Regions from separate parts of the Amycolatopsis sp. lyj-346 genome, predicted to be linked through region 2. Evidence: predicted binding sites of a transcription regulator. Region 2 holds the regulator's gene; the other holds the start of a gene.
The links. The regulator HspR, encoded in region 2, represses chaperone genes until heat shock. The targets are predictions, from matches to a motif close to ANNTTGAGTNNNNNNNACTCAANNT.
Positions count from the first base shown of each region.

Region 1: a site for HspR is predicted at 5,819-5,843, ahead of lon (endopeptidase La). Genes of this name have one in related genera too.

Region 1 is NZ_JAJPWT010000003.1:636,374-646,141, reverse strand. It holds gene rfbA (glucose-1-phosphate thymidylyltransferase RfbA) at 1-475, opposite strand, end outside; gene ACLJQE_RS14590 (sialidase family protein) at 528-1,655, opposite strand; gene ACLJQE_RS14585 (hypothetical protein) at 1,789-2,442, shown strand; gene ACLJQE_RS14580 (YajQ family cyclic di-GMP-binding protein) at 2,477-2,968, opposite strand; tRNA gene ACLJQE_RS14575 (tRNA-Tyr) at 3,097-3,178, shown strand; gene lon (endopeptidase La) at 3,402-5,804, opposite strand; gene ACLJQE_RS14565 (SAM-dependent methyltransferase) at 5,905-6,759, opposite strand; gene ACLJQE_RS14560 (GNAT family N-acetyltransferase) at 6,832-7,779, opposite strand; gene ACLJQE_RS14555 (putative bifunctional diguanylate cyclase/phosphodiesterase) at 8,008-9,768, shown strand, end outside.
Region 2 is NZ_JAJPWT010000001.1:777,841-787,608, forward strand. It holds gene ACLJQE_RS03865 (globin domain-containing protein) at 181-1,284, shown strand; gene ACLJQE_RS03870 (lytic polysaccharide monooxygenase) at 1,498-2,250, shown strand; gene ACLJQE_RS03875 (DUF305 domain-containing protein) at 2,247-2,786, shown strand; gene ACLJQE_RS03880 (heat shock protein transcriptional repressor HspR) at 2,840-3,265, opposite strand; gene dnaJ (molecular chaperone DnaJ) at 3,271-4,446, opposite strand; gene grpE (nucleotide exchange factor GrpE) at 4,483-5,190, opposite strand; gene dnaK (molecular chaperone DnaK) at 5,187-7,067, opposite strand; gene ACLJQE_RS03900 (alpha/beta hydrolase) at 7,300-8,742, opposite strand; gene ACLJQE_RS03905 (hypothetical protein) at 8,810-9,043, opposite strand; gene ACLJQE_RS03910 (DUF4097 family beta strand repeat-containing protein) at 9,071-9,768, opposite strand, start outside.

The DNA.
Region 1 (9,768 bases), on a different contig from region 2:
CCTCGATGGTGATCAGCTTGCCCGCGTCGTCGACCTCGCCGACGCCGTAGCGCTCGGGGTCCTTGACCGGGTAGCCGAACAGGACACAGCCGTCGAGTTCGCGCACCGCCTGCTGCAGCCGGCCGGAGAAGCCCTGGCCGTAGAAGATGTTGTCGCCGAGGACGAGCGCCACGTCGTCGTCGCCGATGAAGTCCGCGCCGATCACGAAGGCCTCGGCCAGCCCGTTCGGGCTCGGCTGCTCGGCGTAGGAGAACGAGACGCCGAACTGGTCGCCGTTGCCCAGCAGCCTGCGGAACATCGGCAGGTCGGTGGGGGTGGAGATGAGCAGGATCTCGCGGATCCCGGCCAGCATCAGCACCGAGATCGGGTAGTAGACCATCGGCTTGTCGTAAACCGGCAGCAGCTGCTTGGACACCGCCTGGGTGATCGGGTGCAGGCGTGTCCCGCTGCCTCCGGCCAGCACGATCCCCTTCATGGACTGCCTCCCTGTTCCCGTGGCCGCGACCCGCCCACCCTACGGGCCGTCGCTAGAAGGCGGATCCTTTACCGAAGTAGGCCTTGCAGCCGGCGTTGTCCTCGGTGGCGATCTCCAGCACGTTCCGGCCGTCGTCGACCGGCAGCAGCGTCGAGGAGTAGTTGGGGCAGAAGTGGTTCCGGATGCCGGTGATGTGCACGGGCGCGGGCAGTTCGTACCAGTGGCCGCTGCCGAAGTCGTCGTTCGCGAGCAGGACCTGGCCGTTCCGCGGCTGCGGCACGCCCTTCGCGTCGGTGTAGATCTGCCCGACCATGACGATCCGCACGCCGTTCGGGCCGCCGGGGAACAGCGTGATCGTCTGCGCGTGCTGGAAGTAGTTGCCGGTGGCGGTGTCGACGCGGGTGCCGGGGTCGGCGGGGTCGCCCCAGTTGGCGCCGTCGGCGGAGATCTTGAAGTACGGGTCGCAGTAGCGGTCGCGGAAGTTGCAGATCTCGTAGGTGAAGAAGTAGCGGCCGTCGGGCAGCCGCCGGATGATCGGCATGCCCGGCCGGACGCGGTCCGGCGAGATCGCCATGGTGAGCTGCTTGGTGCCCCAGTTCACGCCGTCGGTCGAGGCGACCCGGTTGAGCACCTGCGCGTACTTCGGCGCCTGCGTCTCGTCGGCGAAGTGGAGCCAGAGCGTGCCGCCGGCGTCGACGGTGAACTCGGGCTCCCAGACGCCGTCGATGTTGTGCGACCGCGCGGCCTCGGACAGGAAGCTCCACGAGCGGCCGGCGTCCCTGCTGGCCCAGACGCGGATCCCGATGCGGCGCCGCGGCCCGGCGTCCTGCCGGTAGGACGCGGCCCACAGCAGCGTGCCCGCGCGCAGCTTGCCGACGCGTTCGGGCAGTTCGTAGACGGTGCCGCAGCACATGCCGGACCGGCCGTCGGGGTCGCGGATCGCGCCGATCTCGTGGAACGACTCGCCTTCGTCGGTGCTCTCCAGCACGGGCGTGAACTTGCCGTGGGCGTCTTCGCTGGTCAGGGTGGCGATGATGCGTCCGCGGCCGTGCTCCAGCCGAATCAAACGCGCGTAGGCGCCGAAGCCGGGGATGAGCTGCTTGCGTTCGGCCGCGCTCGCCGGTGTCAGCAGCGAGGCGACGGCGGCGAGCGTCAGCACGAAGACCAGCGAACGGCGCACCTCGGCCCCCTTCCACACGGTGACCGCGCGATTACAACACGGTTGGCGACCGGTCACGGGGCGCATTCACGCGTTCGGGTAACGCCGTCGCGGCCGGAGCCGAAAGGATCACGGAGGGCCTTGAGGGGGAAACATGAAGATCCGGCTGGGTGGCTTGCTGCTGGTGGTGCTGGCATCGGCGTGCGCGCCGCCACCGATCGGCTACGGCGAGATCGTCGCGGATCCCAGCTCGGTGCCCACTTCGGCCGCGCCTGCACCGGCTGTTCCGCGTGACGTGCCGACGGAGACGCACACGGGCACGGGCAGCGGCGAGTTCCGCACGACGTGGCCGGCGGACCAGCTGGGTTTCTTCACGTTCGACTGCCCGAAGTGCGCGGCCAACGTGATCATCGACACCGACGGCGGCGAGCACGGCCTGGTCAACGCGATCGGCGCGTACAAGGGCACGAAGTGGCTGAACACGGACCCGGACCGCCCGGTGCGGCGGGTGACGGTCCACGCGAACGCCCCCTGGACGGCGACGATCGCGGATCACCGAAGCGTCGTGACGGCGGAGACCGGGACCTCGGGCAAGGGCGACGCGGTGCTGAGACTGCCGGCGGGGGTGACGCGCATCCACTTCACGGCGAAGACGCGCGGCAACGTCGGGCTGTGGGTGATGTCCCCGGAGGACCGCGACCTGATCCTCAACCAGATCGGCGACCTGCAGGTGGAGCGGGACGTCCGCGGACCGGCGTACCTGCAGGTGGAGGGGTACGAGGCGAGCTGGACGCTGACCCCGTCCTGAGCGGGCACCCGGCAACCGGGTGCCCGCGGCGGCGTCACCGGTAGTTGGTGAACTGCAGTGCGATCTCGAAGTCCTTGCCCTTCAGCAGGGCGATGATCTCCTGCAGCTGGTCCTTCTTCTTGCCCGACACCCGCAGCTGGTCGCCCTGGATCTGGGCCTGGACGCCCTTGGGACCTTCGTCGCGGATGAACTTGGCGATCTGCTTCGCCTTGTCGGAGGCGATGCCCTGCAGGATCTTGCCGGAGATCTTGTAGATCCTGCCCGACAGCGCCGGCTCGCCGGCTTCGAAGGCCTTCAGGGAGATGCTGCGCTTGATCAGCTTCTCCCTGAACACCTCGACCGCGGCCAGCGCGCGCTCCTCGGTCTCGGACTCGATCGTGATGGCCTCCTCGCCGGCCCAGTTGATCGTCGTGCCGGTGCCGCGGAAGTCGAACCGGGTGCCGAGTTCCTTGCTCGCCTGGTTCAGCGCGTTGTCCACCTCCTGGCGGTCGACCTTGCTCACGACGTCGAAAGAGGGATCCGCCACGTGTCCTCACACCTCGTACTCGCTTGTCAGGGGCCACCCAGCCTAGCCCCCACCGGGGGAGGGGTATCCCGGTTGACCCCTACGGGGAGGCGTTGGGTAAGCTTTCCGAGGCCGGTGCGACCGGCCTGGGCGGGTTACCCGAGTGGCCAAAGGGGACTGGCTGTAAACCAGTTGGCATTGCCTACGGGGGTTCGAATCCCTCACCCGCCACGTTCGTTCGTGAGAGAGCCCTGTCTGCAGAATGCGCAGACGGGGCTCTCTTCCGTTGTGTCCCTTGGGGTCGAACCCCCAAACCCCCGCCAAGGGGCTCCGCCCCCTGGACCCCCGGCCGGGGTCACCTTTCGAGTTCGGTGCCGTCCCCGTGGAAGAGGTGACGAACGGCCGGTTCCCCGCGGGAAGGGGAACCGGCCGTTCGGGGCGGCGGCGCTCGGGGTTACGCCGCCTGGGAAACCGGCGTTGAAGCCGGGGTCAGGGCCAGGTCCAGGACCTCGCGGACGTTCGCCACCGGGTGGACGTCCAGCTGGGCGAGCACCTCGGCCGGGACGTCGTCCAGGTCCGGCTCGTTGCGCTGGGGGATGATCACCGTCTTCATCCCCGCCCGGTGGGCTGCCAGCAGCTTCTGCTTCACGCCGCCGATCGGGAGGACGCGGCCGGTCAGGGACACCTCGCCCGTCATCGCCACGTCCGCGCGGACCACGCGGCCGGACAGCAGGGACGCCAGCGCCGTCGTCATCGTGATGCCCGCCGACGGGCCGTCCTTCGGGACCGCGCCCGCCGGGACGTGGACGTGGATGCCGCGCTCGCGGAGGTCGCCCACCGGGAGCTCCAGCTCCGCGCCGTGCGAGCGCAGGTAGGACAGCGCGATCTGCACCGACTCCTTCATCACGTCGCCGAGCTGGCCGGTCAGCTGCAGGCCGGATGCGCCGGACTCCTTGTCCGCCAGCGACGCCTCGACGTAGAGGACGTCACCGCCCGCACCCGTCACCGCCAGGCCCGTCGCCACGCCCGGGGTCGCCGTGCGCTGGGTCGACGCCGGGAGTGACGACTCCGGCAGGTGCCGCGGGCGGCCGAGGTACGTCTCCAGAGAAGAGGCGTCCACGGTCAGCGGCAAGGAAACCTCGTCCAGGGCCACCTTGGTCGCGATCTTCCGCAGCACCTTGGCGATGGTCCGGTTCGCGTCGCGCACGCCCGCCTCGCGGGTGTACTCGGCGGCGATCCGGCTGAACGCCGCGTCCGTCAGGACGACGTCCGCGGCACCCAGCCCGGCGCGCTCCAGCTCGCGGGGGAGCAGGTGGTCGCGGGCGATGGTGACCTTCTCGTGCTCGGTGTAGCCGTCCAGCGTGACGAGCTCCATGCGGTCCAGCAGCGGGCCGGGGATCGTCTCCAGCGCGTTGGCCGTGGCCAGGAACACGACGTCGGACAGGTCCAGCTCGACCTCGAGGTAGTGGTCGCGGAACGTGTGGTTCTGCTCCGGGTCCAGCACTTCGAGCAGCGCCGCGGTCGGGTCGCCGCGGTAGTCGGCGCCCACCTTGTCGATTTCGTCGAGCAGCACGACCGGGTTCATCGAGCCGGCTTCCTTGACGGCGCGGACGATCCGGCCCGGCAGCGCGCCGACGTAGGTGCGGCGGTGGCCGCGGATCTCCGCCTCGTCGCGGATGCCGCCCAGCGCCACGCGGACGAACTTACGGCCCATGGCCTTCGCGACGGACTCGCCCAGCGACGTCTTGCCGACCCCGGGAGGGCCCGCGAGGGCGAGCACGGCTCCGGACCGACGTCCGCCGACCGGGCCGAAGCCCGATTCCGCACGACGCTTGCGCACGGCCAGGTACTCGATGATGCGTTCCTTCACGTCGTCGAGGCCGGCGTGGTCGGCGTCCAGAACGGCCCGCGCGGCGGCGATGTCGTAGACGTCCTCGGTGCGCTCGTTCCAGGGCAGCTCCAGGACGGTGTCCAGCCAGGTGCGGATCCAGCCGCCTTCGGGGGACTGCTCGGACGTGCGGTCCAGTTTGTCCACTTCGGCCAGTGCGGCCTTCTTGACGGTGCCGGGCAGTTCGGCGGCCTCGACGCGGGCGCGGTAGTCGTCGTCCTGCGCCGTGCCGTCGAGCTCGCCGAGCTCCTTGCGGATGGCTTCGAGCTGGCGGCGCAGCAGGAACTCCTTCTGCTGCTTCTCCATGCCCTCGGCGACGTCCTTGCGGATCGTGTCGGTCACCTCGAGCTCGGCCAGGTGCTCCTTGCTCCACTCCAGGGCCTTCTCCAGGCGTGCGGAGACGTCCAGGGCGCCGAGCAGCTCGAGCTTCTGCTCGGTCGACAGGTACGGCGCGTTCCCGGACAGGTCGGCGACCGCGGAGGCGTCCTCGACCTGCTGGACGGCGTCGATCAGCTGCCAGCCGCCGCGCTGCTGGAGTATCGAGATGACGACGGCCTTGTACTCGGCCGCGAGCTTGGCGGTCTGGTCGTCCGTGGTCTCGGGGGCGTCCTCGGCGTGCACCCAGCGGGCGGCGCCGGGGCCGTCGGCGATCCGGCCGACGACCGCGCGGGCCGTGCCGCGCAGCAGGACGGCGGCCTTGCCACCGGGCACGCGGCCGATGCGCTCGACGGTGGCGACGGTGCCGAAGCCGGCGTACTCGCCGTGGGCGCGCGGGACGATGAGGACTTCGGCCTTGGTGGCCGCGGACGAGCGGATGCCGGGGAAGGACGCCTGGGCCGGCGCCTTGGCCTGTGCGGACTCCACCGCGGCCCGCGTCTCGGTGTCGGTCAGGTCGAGCGGGACGACCATGCCCGGCAGCACGACGTCGTCATCGAGCGGGAGCACGGGCAGGAGGCGGGTGTCGGACATGTGCACTCCTCGTGTAGTTGAGTCTGCCTAGCTCAACTCTCCGATGGGTGCGTTTGTTTCCGATGGTGCGTTCGCCCACAGCGATCGGGGAAACCGCAGGTCAGGCCCCTGGCTTCACCCCGACTGCGCACCACGCGAACGGGCGGGCCTCCGCCTCCAGGGCGTTGATCTTGCGATCGGGCCGCCAGTCCGGCAGGTGCACGATGCCCGGCTCGAGCAGCGGCCAGTCGCCGAAGAGCGGCTCGATCTCTTCGCGGTTGCGCAACCAGACCGGGTTGCTCGTCTTCCGGTACTGCTCGACGAACCAGCGCAGCCCGTCGAGCATTTCGCCGGTCCCGTCGCCTTCGCTCATCTGCGAAATCGCCAGCCAGCTGCCCGGCGCGAGCGCGTCGCGGTACGTCGCCAGCAGGCCTTCCGGGTCGTCGTCGGGCCCGACGAAGTGCAGGACCGCCGCCATGATCAGGCAGACCGGCTGGGAGAAGTCGATGAGGCGCTGCGTTTCCGAGGCACGCAGCACGGACTTCGCGTCCCGCATGTCGGCCTGGACGATGCCGGCCCAGTCGGTCGCCACGCCCTCTTCGAGGATGAGCGTCGCGTGGGCGACGGCGACCGGCTCGTAGTCGACGTAGACGACCTTCGCGTCGTGGTCGTCGGACAGTTCCGCCTCGACGACCTCGTGCACGTTGCCCGCCGTCGGCACCCCCGAGCCGAGGTCGATGAACTGCCGGACCCCGGCCCGCAGCGCCGCCCGGACCGCGCGGTTCATGAACTCGCGGTTCTGCTTCGAGCCCGGGCGCACCAGCGGCCACTGCTGCTCCATGCGCCTGCCGAACTCGCGGTCCACGGCCCAGTTCTGGGTACCGCCCAGGTACCAGTCGTAGATCCGGGCCGCGGACGGCTTCTCGGTGTCGACGCCCTCGGGCGCTCTCGGCGCGGAATCCCGCTGGTCGGTCACTTCAGGCTCCCCTCGCTGGTGGCGGAGTTCAGCCTATAAGTCCTGCGCACCGGCGGTAATCCACCAGACAGTTCACCTAACGGCCGGTCGACGCTGCCAGTACGTCCACAGCGGGCGGTACCCCTGCGCGTACCAGAACGGCGTCGACAGCGGGTTCGCCGCCGCGTGGTGCAGCAGGACGGCGTCGGCGCCTTCCTCGTCGAGGACGTGGTGGGCGTGCGTGGCCAGGGCGGTGCCGACGCCGGACGACCGCGCGGCCTCCGCCACGGCCAGCGACGACAGGTAGCCCACGCGGGAAGCGGCGACGCGGCTGCTGATCCAGCCGGTCTCGCCAGGGTGCTGGACGCTCACCATGCCGAGCGGACGGCCGTACAGCTCGGCGATCCACAACGGCGGCTCCGGCCGCTTCAGCTGCTCGGCGAGGTCCTTGGCGAGGATCTCCTCGACGCCGGTGCGCCAGTTCACCGTGCCGTACTGGGCGTCGTAGGAGTGCAGTTCCATGCCGAGCGCCACCGCCGTCTCGAGGTCGCCGGGCTCGGCACGGCGGATCTTGACCCCCGGCGTTCCCAGCGGGGTCGCCGGGATCAGCCGCTGCGCGGGACGGACCGCGATCACCCGCAGCGGCGCGAAGCCGTGGTGCAGCATTTCGCGCGCACCGGCGGCGTCGCGGCTCGCGCGCGGCACGATCGCCGCCGTCTCCGTGTCGCCGCGCTCGGCGACCGCGCGCAGATGTTCATCCCATCGGGTGAGGAGGGCGTCCAGCACGGCCGCCGGCTCCGGGCCGGCCAGCTGGACGTCGAGCCGGTGTTCGGTCAGCGCGCGCCACGGCGCGTTGGGGGCGTCGCGGTCGACCTGGACGCGGGAAGCCAGCCCGGACGCCGCGGAGCTGCCCGTCGCGACCTCCAGGACCACCGCGTTTTCCGCCGCTTCGAAGGGGGCCGAGCCGGGGAGGAGGGAATCCACCGCCGCGAGCCGCGCCGCGTGCTCGGTGGCAATCACATCGCTGTGCATGGGGCCCATTGAAGCGCTACCCGGGCCGGCGTGCGTAGAGAACTGCCCCGGTTTCGACATCCGCCGTTTCACCCCTTGGTCCACGCAGGTCAGCGCGTTCGAGGCATTGTTAACCCTGGGGTGATCTCCTACTGTCTCGAAAGGGACGCGGGTACGCCCTACGGGGTACGGTATGGCCCTTGTCCACACCCGAAGTCACGGATCAGCACCGGTGGACAAGCCTGGAGGGAAGGTCGGATGCCGGACACCAACGCCCACGGTGACGCCGTCGCGCAGGCGCAGCCCGGGCCGGGAGCCGCTTCCGGGACACCACCCGTCTCCGCCGAAGCCCGCACCGACGAACGCCGCTTCCGCGTCTACACCTTCGCCGTCCTGAGCCTCGGGCTCGCCGCCGCGTTCGCGGTCGGCTCGTGGCTGCCGTTCCACTGGGACGACCGGCTGCTGTGGATCGGGCCCGTGCTCGCGGTCGCCTTCCTGCTCGCCGAACAGCTCGGCATCAACGTCGACGTCCGCAGCGGCATCTCGTGGACGATCTCCTTCACCGAGATCCCGCTCGTCATCGGGTTCTTCATCGCGCCGTTCGAGGTCGTGCTGGCCGCGCACCTGATCGCCGGCATCGGCACGCTGCTCGCGCGCAAGGTCGCCGGCCGCGTGCTCTACAACGCGGGCGCGTTCCTGCTCGAGATCACCGGCGCCTTCGCGGTCGCCGGGCTGGTGAAGCACGCCGTCGGGACCGGCGACGGGATCCCGTGGGTCGCGGCGCTGGCCGGCACGCTGACCGCGCCGCTCGTGAGCACCCTGCTCGCACTGGCCGCGGTCCGCGTGCTGCGGCGCCGCATGCGGGTCAGCACCGCCGTCCGGCTCACCGGGCGGATCCTGGTCGTCGGCTTCGTCAACGCGTCCGTCGGCCTCTCCGGCTACCTCGTCATCTCCAGCACGCCGCAGGCGTGGCCGCTGGTGCTCGCCGTCTTCCTCGGCCTCACCGCGCTGTACTGGGCGTACTCCGACCTGCTGCGCGAGCAGCGGGACATGGAGGCGCTCTCGGACGTCAGCCTGATGGTGGCCCGCTCGGGCCAGCAGGCCGCGGCGCGCCCGGCCAGCCGCGCCGACGAGCTCGTCGGCGGCGTCGACGTCCGCGAGTGGGCGACGATCGCCGAGCGCATCAAGGACCAGCTCGCCGCCGGCCGCGTCGTGCTGAGACTCCGGCTCGAACCGAAGGACACCATGCGGGTCGTGGTCGCGGGCGACGACCTGCCGGCCGCCGACCCCGCCGCCGACGACCCGCTGCTGCGGCTGCCCGGCGCGCACGTCCGCCACTTCCGGATCACCGAGGCCAACCCCGACGTCCGCGCGGCACTGCTGGACCGCGGCGCGCAGGAGGCGCTCGTCGTCCCGCTGCGCAGCGCGAACCGGCTGCTCGGCGTCGTCGAGGCGCACGACCGGCTGTCCCGCTGGCGCGGCTTCGGCAAGTACGACGTCCAGCTGCTCGGCACGATGGCCAGCCACCTCGCGACGTCGCTGGACAACCGGCGCCTGCTGGCGACGCTGCGCCACGACGCCTACCACGACCCGCTCACCGGGCACCTCAACCGGCCGGGCTTCCGGCAGGTGGCGAAGGAACCGCTGCGGGACTTCGCCAACGCCGTCGTGCTGCGGATCGACCTCGACGTCTTCTCGACGGTCAGCGACGCGCTCGGCTACGCCTGGGCCGACCGGATGGTCGTCGCCGCCGGCCGTCGCATCCGCGACGCGCTCGGCCCCGACGTCCCGCTCGCCCGGCTCGAAGGCGCGTCCTTCGCGGCGCTGCTCGTCGGCTGCCCGCCGGAGGACGCCCACCACGCGGCGGAACGGCTGCGCGAAGAGCTGTCGGCGCCCTACCCGGTCGACCGGCTCTCGGTCGAGGCGAACGCGATGATCGGCTACGCGACGACCTCCGCGGAGGAACCCGGCGACGTCGTCGACATCGAAGGCCTGCTGCAGCGCGCCGACGTCGCCGTC
Region 2 (9,768 bases):
CTGCACGGGAATTCGCCTACAGTCGGGAACCCTCGGGGGCGGCACCGCCACAGCGACGCCGCATGCACGGCGCGAAATCCTTTGCACGACTGGAGATTACCGTTCCCGATGAGTGCTGAATCCGTGAAGATCTCCACCATGCCCGAGACGCTTCCCGTTTCGGCCGTGGAAGGTCGAGAGATGGCCCGGTTGATCCGTGAAAGTTTTGCGGAGGTCGAGCCGAAAGCTGATGCACTGGCGCAGTACTTCTACGGTGCGTTGTTCGTGGTCGCCCCCGATTGCCGGGATTTGTTCCCGGTGACCATGACGACGCAGCGGAGCAGGCTGCTGCGTGCCCTCGTGTACGTGGTGCAGATGGTCGACCGGCCCGACGAGCTGGTCACCTTCCTCGGGCAGCTGGGCCGCGACCACCGCAAGTTCGCCGTCGTCTCCCGCCACTACGACGCCGTGGGCGTCGCGCTGATCGCCGCGTTGAAACGGTTCCTCAAGGACAAGTGGACCGCCGAGGTCGCTTCGGCGTGGACTTCGGCCTACGGGCTGATCGCCAAGACGATGCGCGAGGCCGCCCAGTCGGAGACGGGACCGGCGGCGTGGGAGGCGACGGTGCTGGAGCACCGGAAGCTCGGCCGCGACGTCGCGCTGGTGAAGGTGCGCACCGAAGGCCTCCTGCCCTACCGCGCCGGCGGGTACGTCAGCGTCGAAGTGCCGCAGCGGCCGCGGTTCTGGCGGTACCTTTCGCCGGCGAACGCGCCCCGCGGCGACGGCCAGCTCACCTTCCACGTGCGCGCGGTGCCCGGCGGCTGGGTCAGCGGGAGCATCGTCAACCACACGAAACCGGGGGACGTCTGGCGCCTCGGGCCGTCGATGGGCGTGCTGAACGTCCGCCCGACCTCCACGAAGCGGCGCCTGCTGATGATCGGCGGCGGCACGGGGATCACGCCGTTGCTGGCGATCCTCGACGATCTGTCCCGCTGGAAGCGCAACCCGCCCGTGCACCTGTTCTTCGGCGGCCGGGTACCGGAAGACCTGTACGCACTGGAGCAGCTGCGACGGCTGGCCGCGACGTCGAAGTGGCTGACGGTCACCCCGGTGACGGAGGAGGGCGCACTGTCCGGCGGCGACCGCGGCACGCTCGCCCACGCCGTCACCCAGCGCGGCACGTGGCGCAACCACGACGTCCTCGTTTCCGGTTCGCCACCGATGATCCAGGCGACCGTCGCCAAGCTGCTGGCCAAGGGGATCGATCTGGAACGAATATCCTACGACCCCTTCACGCTGGACTGAGGTGTGCCGGGTGACCTCCTTTTTCTTCGGCGAACACCCGCACCAGCCGTTCCGACCTTCGCACTGGGCCGAGCGGAGCAGCGGAACCGGCGAACGGCGGTAGTTCGTTGACCGTTGTGCCCTAATCGCCTTATGGTCTAGACCACATCGTCCTCCGATGTGCTCGTTCGTCCTCCCCTTCGGAACAACGCCGTTCCCCTTCGAGGAGCCGGAATGACCTGGAAACGCAAGCTCTTCGCGGCCGCGGCCGGCGCCTTGTTCGCGCCGGTGCTGGTCGTCGTCCTCCCCGCCACGTCGGCGAACGCACACGGTTACGTGTCCGATCCGCCCAGCCGGCAGGCCAACTGCGCGGCCGGGAAGGTCTCCGGCTGCGGCAACATCGTCTACGAGCCGCAGAGCGTCGAAGGCCCGAAAGGCCTGCGCAGCTGCAACGGCGGGTTGTCGCAGTTCGCCCAGCTGACCGACGAGTCGAAGCCGTGGCCTGCCAAGTCGGTCGGCAGCACGGTGACGTTCAACTGGGTGTTCACCGCCCGGCACGCGACGTCGAACTACGAGTACTACGTCGGCAACACCCGCGTCGCGGTGTTCAGCGGCAACAACCAGCAGCCGCCGCCGACGTTGTCGCACACGGTGAACCTGGCCGGCTATTCGGGCCGGATCAAGGTACTGGCGATCTGGAACATCTCGGACACGGCCAACGCGTTCTACAGCTGCGTCGACCTGCAGGTCGGCGGGGGCGGCACCCCGCCGCCGACCACCACCCCACCGACCACGACCCCGCCGCCCACCACGACCCCGCCCCCGACGACCAAGCCGCCGACGGGTGGCACCTGGGCGACGGGCACGGCGTACAAGGCGGGCGACGTCGTGACGTACGGCGGCGCGAGCTACCGCTGCCTCCAGCCGCACACGGCGATCGCGGGCTGGGAGCCGCCGAACACGCCGGCCCTCTGGCAACGCCAGTGAGAGTGGTCCTGGCCGTCGTCGCGCTGCTGCTGGCCGGATGCGGCAGCGGCGCGACGCCGGCCGCGCCCGGGTACAACGCGGCCGACGTGATGTTCCTGCAGATGCTGATTCCCCAGAACCAGCAAGGGATCGAGATCGTCCGCCTGGCGGCGGCCCGCCCGCTCCCGGCGGAGCTGAAGGAGCTGGCGGCGGCGATCGAGGTGACGCAGCGGACCGAGATCGACGACATGCGGCGCTGGCTGCGCGAGTGGAACCAGCCCGACACGACGGACCTGAACCCCCAGGCCCACGCGGGCCACGGCGGGCTGAAGATGATGTCGCCGGACCTGGTGGGGGCGTTGAAGGCGGCCCCGGACGGCGAGTTCACCCGCCGCTTCCTGGACGTCCTGACAGGACAGCAGCAGGGCGCGATCGAGCTGGCCCAGGCGGAGAACGGGGCAGCCGGCGGCGTGAACCCGCAGGCGCGTGAGCTGGCTCGCCGGGTGATCGAGTCCCGGACGGCGGAGGTCAAGCAGCTGCTGAACACCAAGGCGTAACCCGCGGCGAAGGCCTCCCCGGTCGCCCGGGAAGGCCTTCGCCGCTTCGGTGGTCAGCGGCGCTTGGGGCGCCAGACCACCAATGCCGTCTGCTGGTTCATCGGCACCAGGTCCCGGCGGTAGGACGCGTGCGCCGCCGCCGTGGCCTGTTCCGCCGCGACGTACGCCGCGGCCAGTTCCTCGGTCAGCTCGGTGATCCGGGCCCGCAGCGCGTCGACCTGGTTCTCCAGTTCGATGATGCGCTTGATACCGGCCAGGTTGACGCCGTCCTCCTGCGACAGGCGCTGGACCTCGCGCAGCAGCGCGATGTCCCGCATCGAGTAGCGCCGCCCGCCGCCGGGGGTGCGGCCCGGTGACACCAGGCCCTGCCGGTCGTACGTGCGCAACGTCTGCGCGTGCATCCCGGCGAGCTGGGCCGCCACCGAGATGACGAACACCGGGGTTTCCTCGTCGCCTTCCTGCGGAATCCCGCCGAACATCACGCTCACCTACCTTGCAGCAGCTCGGTGATCTCGGGCCGGGGATCGTGCCCGGCCATCGCCTCGGCGTACGCCTGCAGTGCTTCGCGCGCCTTGTCGTCCAGTTTGGCGGGAATCGCCGCCTGGAGGGTGACGAGCAGGTCACCCTGCGAACCGTCGCGCTTGGCGATGCCCTTGCCGCGCACGCGCAGCACCCGTCCGCTCGCGGTGCCCGGCGGCACCTTGAGCGAGACTTTGGCTTCCAGCGTCGGCACCGTGATCGTGGTGCCGAGCGTCAGTTCCGTGAAGTCCACCGGCACGGTGATCGTCAGGTCGAGGGCCTTGCGCCCGAACAGCGGGTGCGGGGCCACGTGCACCCGGACGTACAGGTCTCCCGCCTGCGCCCCGCCCCGGCCCGGCTCGCCCTGCCCGGCCAGCCGGATGCGCTGGTCGTCGTCGACGCCCGGCGGGATCCGGACGGTCAGCGTGCGGGTCCGCGTGCTGATGCCCTCGCCGCCGCATTCGGGGCACGGGTCGTCGATGATCGTCCCGCGGCCGCGGCAGTCGCGGCACGGCTCGGAGAACGCGAACGCACCCTGGCTGCGGCTGACCAGCCCCGAACCGGAACAGGTCGAGCAGGTCCGCGGCGACGTGCCCGGCCGGGCACCGTTGCCGCTGCAGGTCGCGCAGGTCGCCGGGCTCGACAGCCGCAGCGGCAGGGTCGCGCCCTTGACCGCCTCGGTGAAGTCGATCCGGACGTCCGTCTCGACGTCGGCACCGCGCTGCGGCCGGTTCGCCGTCGCGCCCGCCGACGCCCGGCCGCGGCCGAAGATCCCGCCGAGGATGTCGCCGAGCCCGCCGAAGCCGCCCTGCTGACCCGCGCCGGCGCCGGCCTGGCCGAAGATGTCGCCCATGTCGAAGCTGCCGCCACCGCCGCCACCGGGGAAGTTGAAGCCACCCCCGCCGCCGAACAGCCGCCGCGCCTCGTCGTACTCCTTGCGCTTGCTCGCGTCGGAGAGCACGCCGTAGGCCTCGGAGACCGCCTTGAACTTCTGCTCCGCCTGCGCGTTGCCGGCGTTCGCGTCCGGGTGGTTCTCCTTGGCCAGCTTCCGGTAGGCCTTCTTGATCTCGTCCGCGGTGGCGTCGGAGGAGACGCCCAGTTCACGGTAGAAATCCTTACCGATCCACTCCCGTGCACTCATCGGGCGTCTCCTCCTCCCACTTGAACCGGATAGTGCTTACTGCTGCTGCTCATCGACTCCGCCGTCGAGTGGCAGCTCGCCACCGACGGACGGGTCCCCCGGGGCCGCACCGGGCTCGTGGTCGGTCACGCCGACCAGCGCCGCCCGCAGTACGCGGTCCCCGAAGCGGTACCCGCGGCGCATGACCACGGTGACCGTCGGGCCCGCCACGTCCGGCGAGGTGTTGTGCTGCACGGCCTCGTGCACGCTCGGGTCGAAGGGCTCGCCCTCGGCGCCGAACGACTCGAGGCCCGCGCGCTGCAGGCCGCTGATCAGCTTGTCGCCGACCGCCTTGAACGCGCCGGTGAGGTCACCGTGCTGCTCGGCCCGCTCGAGGTCGTCGAGCAGCGGCAGCAGGTCGTTCACCACGGTCGCCTTCGCGCCGATCACGACCGCCTCGCGGTCGCGCTCGACCCGCTTGCGGTAGTTGGCGTACTCGGCCTGCAGGCGCTGGAGGTCGGCGGTGCGCTCGGCCAGCTCCTTCTCCACGTCGGAGACGACCGACACCGAGTCGTCCACGATGGTCTCGCCGAGCGAGGGGCCCGCGTGCTCCACGGGCGCCTCCTCCGGCTCCGGCGCGGCGTGGGCCGGACCGGGCGGGCGGACCTGCCCGGTCTGGGGGTCCACCCGGCGCCGGTCCCGCACGACCACCGGCTCCTCGGGGCCTCGGCCCTGGTTCTCGGATTCGTCGTAGCTGTGGGTCACTTCTTCTCGTCCTCTTCGACGATCTCGGCGTCCACCACGTCATCGGCCTTGGCCTGGCCGCCGGCCGCACCGGCGTCCCCGGCCGCACCCGCACCGGCACCGGCGCCACCGGCCGCACCGGCCGCCGCGTCGGCGTTCGCGTTGGCGTACAGGGCGGTGCCCAGCTCCTGCGAAGCGGTGTTCAGCTTCTCGATCGCTTCGCGGATCTTGTTCGAGTCCGTGCCCTTCAGCGACTCGTTGGCCTCGTCGATCGCGGACTTGACCTTGCCCTTGAGCTCCTCGGGCAGCTTGTCGTCGTTGTCCTTGACGAACTTCTCGGTCTGGTAGACCAGCGTCTCCGCCTGGTTGCGGGTCTCCGCTTCCTCGCGGCGCTTCTTGTCTTCCTCGGCGTGGGCCTCGGCGTCCTTGACCATGCGCTCGATGTCGTCCTTCGGCAGCGCGGAGCCACCGGTGATCGTCATCGACTGTTCCTTGTTCGTGCCCAGGTCCTTCGCGGTCACGTGCACGATGCCGTTGGCGTCGATGTCGAAGGTGACCTCGATCTGCGGCACGCCACGCGGGGCGGGCGGGAGACCGGTCAGCTCGAACATGCCGAGCTTCTTGTTGTGCGCGGCGATCTCGCGCTCACCCTGGAACACCTGGATCTGCACCGACGGCTGGTTGTCGTCCGCGGTGGAGAAGATCTCCGAGCGCTTGGTCGGGATCGTGGTGTTGCGCTCGATGAGCTTGGTGAAGACGCCACCCTTGGTCTCGATGCCGAGCGACAGCGGCGTGACGTCCAGCAGCAGGACGTCCTTGACTTCGCCCTTCAGCACACCGGCTTGCAGCGCCGCGCCGACCGCGACGACCTCGTCCGGGTTCACGCCCTTGTTCGGCTCGCGGCCGCCGGTCAGCTCCTTGACCAGGTCCGACACGGCCGGCATGCGGGTGGAACCACCGACGAGCACGACGTGGTCGATGTCGCCGACGGCGATGCCCGCGTCCCGGATGACGTTGTTGAACGGGTTGCGGGTGCGCTCGAGCAGGTCCGCGGTGATCTTCTGGAACTCGGCGCGCGAGAGCTGCTCGTCGAGGAACAGCGGGTTCTTGTCCGCGTCCACGGTGATGTACGGCAGGTTGATGCCGGCGGAGTTCGAGCTGGACAGCTCGATCTTCGCCTTCTCCGCCGCCTCGCGGATGCGCTGCAGCGCCATCTTGTCCTTGGTCAGGTCGATGCCGTTCGTGGCCTTGAACTTGTCGACCAGCCACTTGACGATGCGCTCGTCCCAGTCGTCACCACCGAGGTGGTTGTCACCGGAGGTGGCGCGGACCTCGACGACGCCCTCGCCGATCTCCAGCAGCGAGACGTCGAAGGTGCCACCACCGAGGTCGAAGACCAGGATGGTCTGCTCCTTCTCGCCCTTGTCCAGGCCGTACGCCAGCGCGGCGGCGGTCGGCTCGTTGACGATGCGGAGCACGTTCAGGCCGGCGATCTGCCCGGCTTCCTTGGTGGCCTGCCGCTGGGCGTCCTCGAAGTACGCCGGCACGGTGATGACCGCGTCGGTGATCGTCTCGCCCAGGTACGCCTCGGCGTCGCGCTTCAGCTTCATCAGCACGCGCGCGCTGATTTCCTGGGAGGTGTAGTTCTTCCCGTCGATCTCGGTCTTCCAGTCGGTGCCGATGTGCCGCTTCACGGACCGGATCGTCCGGTCGACGTTCGTGACGGCCTGGTTCTTCGCCGGCTGGCCGGTCAGCACTTCACCGTTCTTGGCGAAGGCGACGATCGAAGGGGTGGTCCGGGAGCCTTCCGAGTTGGCGATGACCGTCGGCTCGCCGCCCTCAAGGACGGCGACGACCGAGTTGGTCGTGCCGAGGTCGATGCCGACCGCTCGCGCCATGGTGGTTCCTCCTGTGTACGGCTGCTATGTTCGTGACCTGCACGTTCGCCCTCGCCTTGAGCGAGGTCCTGGCAAGTTCTATCGGGCCTTCGCGCACCCCGTCAAGCCGGACTTGAGTCGACTGCGCTCAACCTCTGTACCCAGCCTAACGAGGCGATCCGGGTTCTTGTTCCCGGGTCCGGTAGCCGAGCGCCCCCAATGTGCTGTGACGCCGCTCACCGGCCGGTTCGGCTCACCGGCAGACCGCTCCGCGGCCGGGGACGACCCCGTTCACCAGGTACGCCACCTCGGCCGCCCGGGTGCAGGGGGAGTTGAACAGGCCCGTGTGGCCGTCGTCGGTGCGGGTGAGCAGGGCCGCGCCGTCGATGCTCGCCGCCAGTCCGCGGGCCCAGACCAGCGGGGTCGCCGGGTCGTGTGCGCCGCCGACCACCAGGATCGGCGGGGCGCCGTGGACCGGATGCGGCTGAGGTGGGTTCTTCGCCGGGACCGGCCAGCCCGTGCACCCGGCGGCGAAGTCCCAGTACTCCGAGTACCGCCAGCTGTGCGGCGCCGCCGCGCGGAGCAGGCGGGCCATCCAGGCCAGGTCCGCCGGCCTGGTGAACGGCGACGGGAAGTCGTGGCAGCCGATCGCCCGGTAGGCCCCGTAGATCGGGGACAGGAACTGGTTCCGCTCGGTCAGCCCCTTCGCGTCCGGGAACTCGCCCCCGGCCGCGGCCAGGTCCTTGCCCAGCGCCGGCCAGTCGTCCCGGAGGTAGAGGTGGCCGTAGACGCCCGCCGAGACTTCGTCGGCCGTCGCGGACCGGCCCAGTTCGCTCGACCAGATGCCCCCGCGCGCGGCCCTCGCCACGACGTCGTCGTAGAAGCGGAGGACGTCCCGGCCGTGCAGCGCGCAGCCGGCCGAGCCGCGGCACCACTCCGCGAAACGCACCAGCGCGTCCTCGGTGGCCGCGGCTTCCTCGAGGATGGCCTGGTTCATCGGCCGCGCGTGGTCGATCGCGCCGTCGAGCACCATCGAGCGGACCCGGCCGGGGTGCTTCGACGCGTAGACCGCGCCCAGCTCGGTGCCGTAGGAGAGGCCCAGCCACGAAATCTTCGGCTCGCCGAGCGCGATCCGGATCGTCTCGATGTCCTCCGCCGCGCTTTGGGTGTCCGCGTTCGCCAGCAGCGGGCCGGTCCGGGCCAGGCAGTCCGCGCCGGCCTTCCGGTTGTGCGCCACCAGCGCGTCGAACCCGGCCCGCGTCGACGGGAACCGGTCCAGCGCCGGGTCGAACAGCGTTGCCGCGTCGCACGTGATGCGTGGCGTGCTGTACCAGTCGCCGCGCGGGTCGAACCCGACGACGTCGAAGCGCTCGCGCAGCTGCGCGAGGTCCGGCGAGGCCAGCCCGCCGAACTGCACGAACCCGACCCCGGAGCCGCCCGGCCCGCCCGGGTTCACCAGCAGCGACCCGATCCGCCTGTTCGGATCACGCGCGGGCAGGCGGGCCAGCGCCAGCCGCGCCGACCCCAGCTCCGGCCGCGCGCGGTCGATCGGCACGTCGACCGTCGCGCACTCAGCCGACGGCTCCTGCTGCGTGGCGCACGGGCGCCACGAAAGCGCCGACGCTTCGGCGACGGCCGGTACACCCGCCATGATCACGACCGCCGCGATGACCGCGACGACCCGGCGCACGTCCATGATGTGTGTTCCTCCCCTGCACGCCGGCCTTCGGCGTGCTTCCTTCCTAACAGCGGCCACCGACAGTTCAGGAGTGGCGGGCCGTCCAGGAGGAGAGGAAGAAATCCGGTTTTCCTTGCTGCACAACGACTTCGGCCGGGGTGCCAACCCAGGAAGTCACTCGATAGTGGGAATCCGCGGTGACCGGCACCCCCTGCGCCGGCGTTTCCGCGGGCCCGCCCCGCGTAAAGCCGACGGCGCCGAACATCGCCACCGCCCCCAGCAGCGCGGCCACCAGCACGCGCCGTTCGATCCTGCCCATCGGAAATGCCCCCGTAGTAAGTGAAAGTCAGGCCGCGCGGACCGTGACGCTGCCGCTGTCGGTCGTCAGGTCCAGCACGTGCTGGGCCGAGCCGTCGGTCTGGACGCCGATGTCGCGGTGCCCGCTGTCGCTGTCGCCTTGGACGCGGTACGGCCCGTTCGGCACCTTCAAGTCGATGCTGCCGCTGTCGGCGTGCACCTTCACGTCGTTCGCCTGCACCAGCGCGAATTCGACGCTGCCGCTGGAGGACGTCACGTCGACCGGGCCGTGCACGTCGTCGCCGGTGATGCTGCCGGAATCGCTCTGCAGCTGGACCGCGCCGACGTTCCGCAGGTCGATCGAACCACTGTCCACCCGCAGCTTCACCGCGCCCGGGACGTCCTCGACCTTCGCGTGCCCGGAATCGACGTGAACGTCCACAGTCGACATCCCGGCGACGTCCAGCCCGCCGGAGTCGACGTTCCCCGTGACCGGCACCCCCGCCGGCACGACGACCTCGAAGTCGACCTCGCAGTTCGTGCCGCACGAGCCGAGCACCAGCTGGTCGCCTTCGACGCGGTAGAAGGGCCCGTCCGGCTTGTTCCGCCAGTGGTAGCTGACCTCTTCGCGCACCGTCGTCTGCCCCGAGCCGGTGCGGATCTTCACCGCCCCCGAATCGGCCTCGAGCTTCACACTGCGGATGGTTTGCGAAACGGTGCCGGTGTTCTCGTAGTCCGAACCCCAGC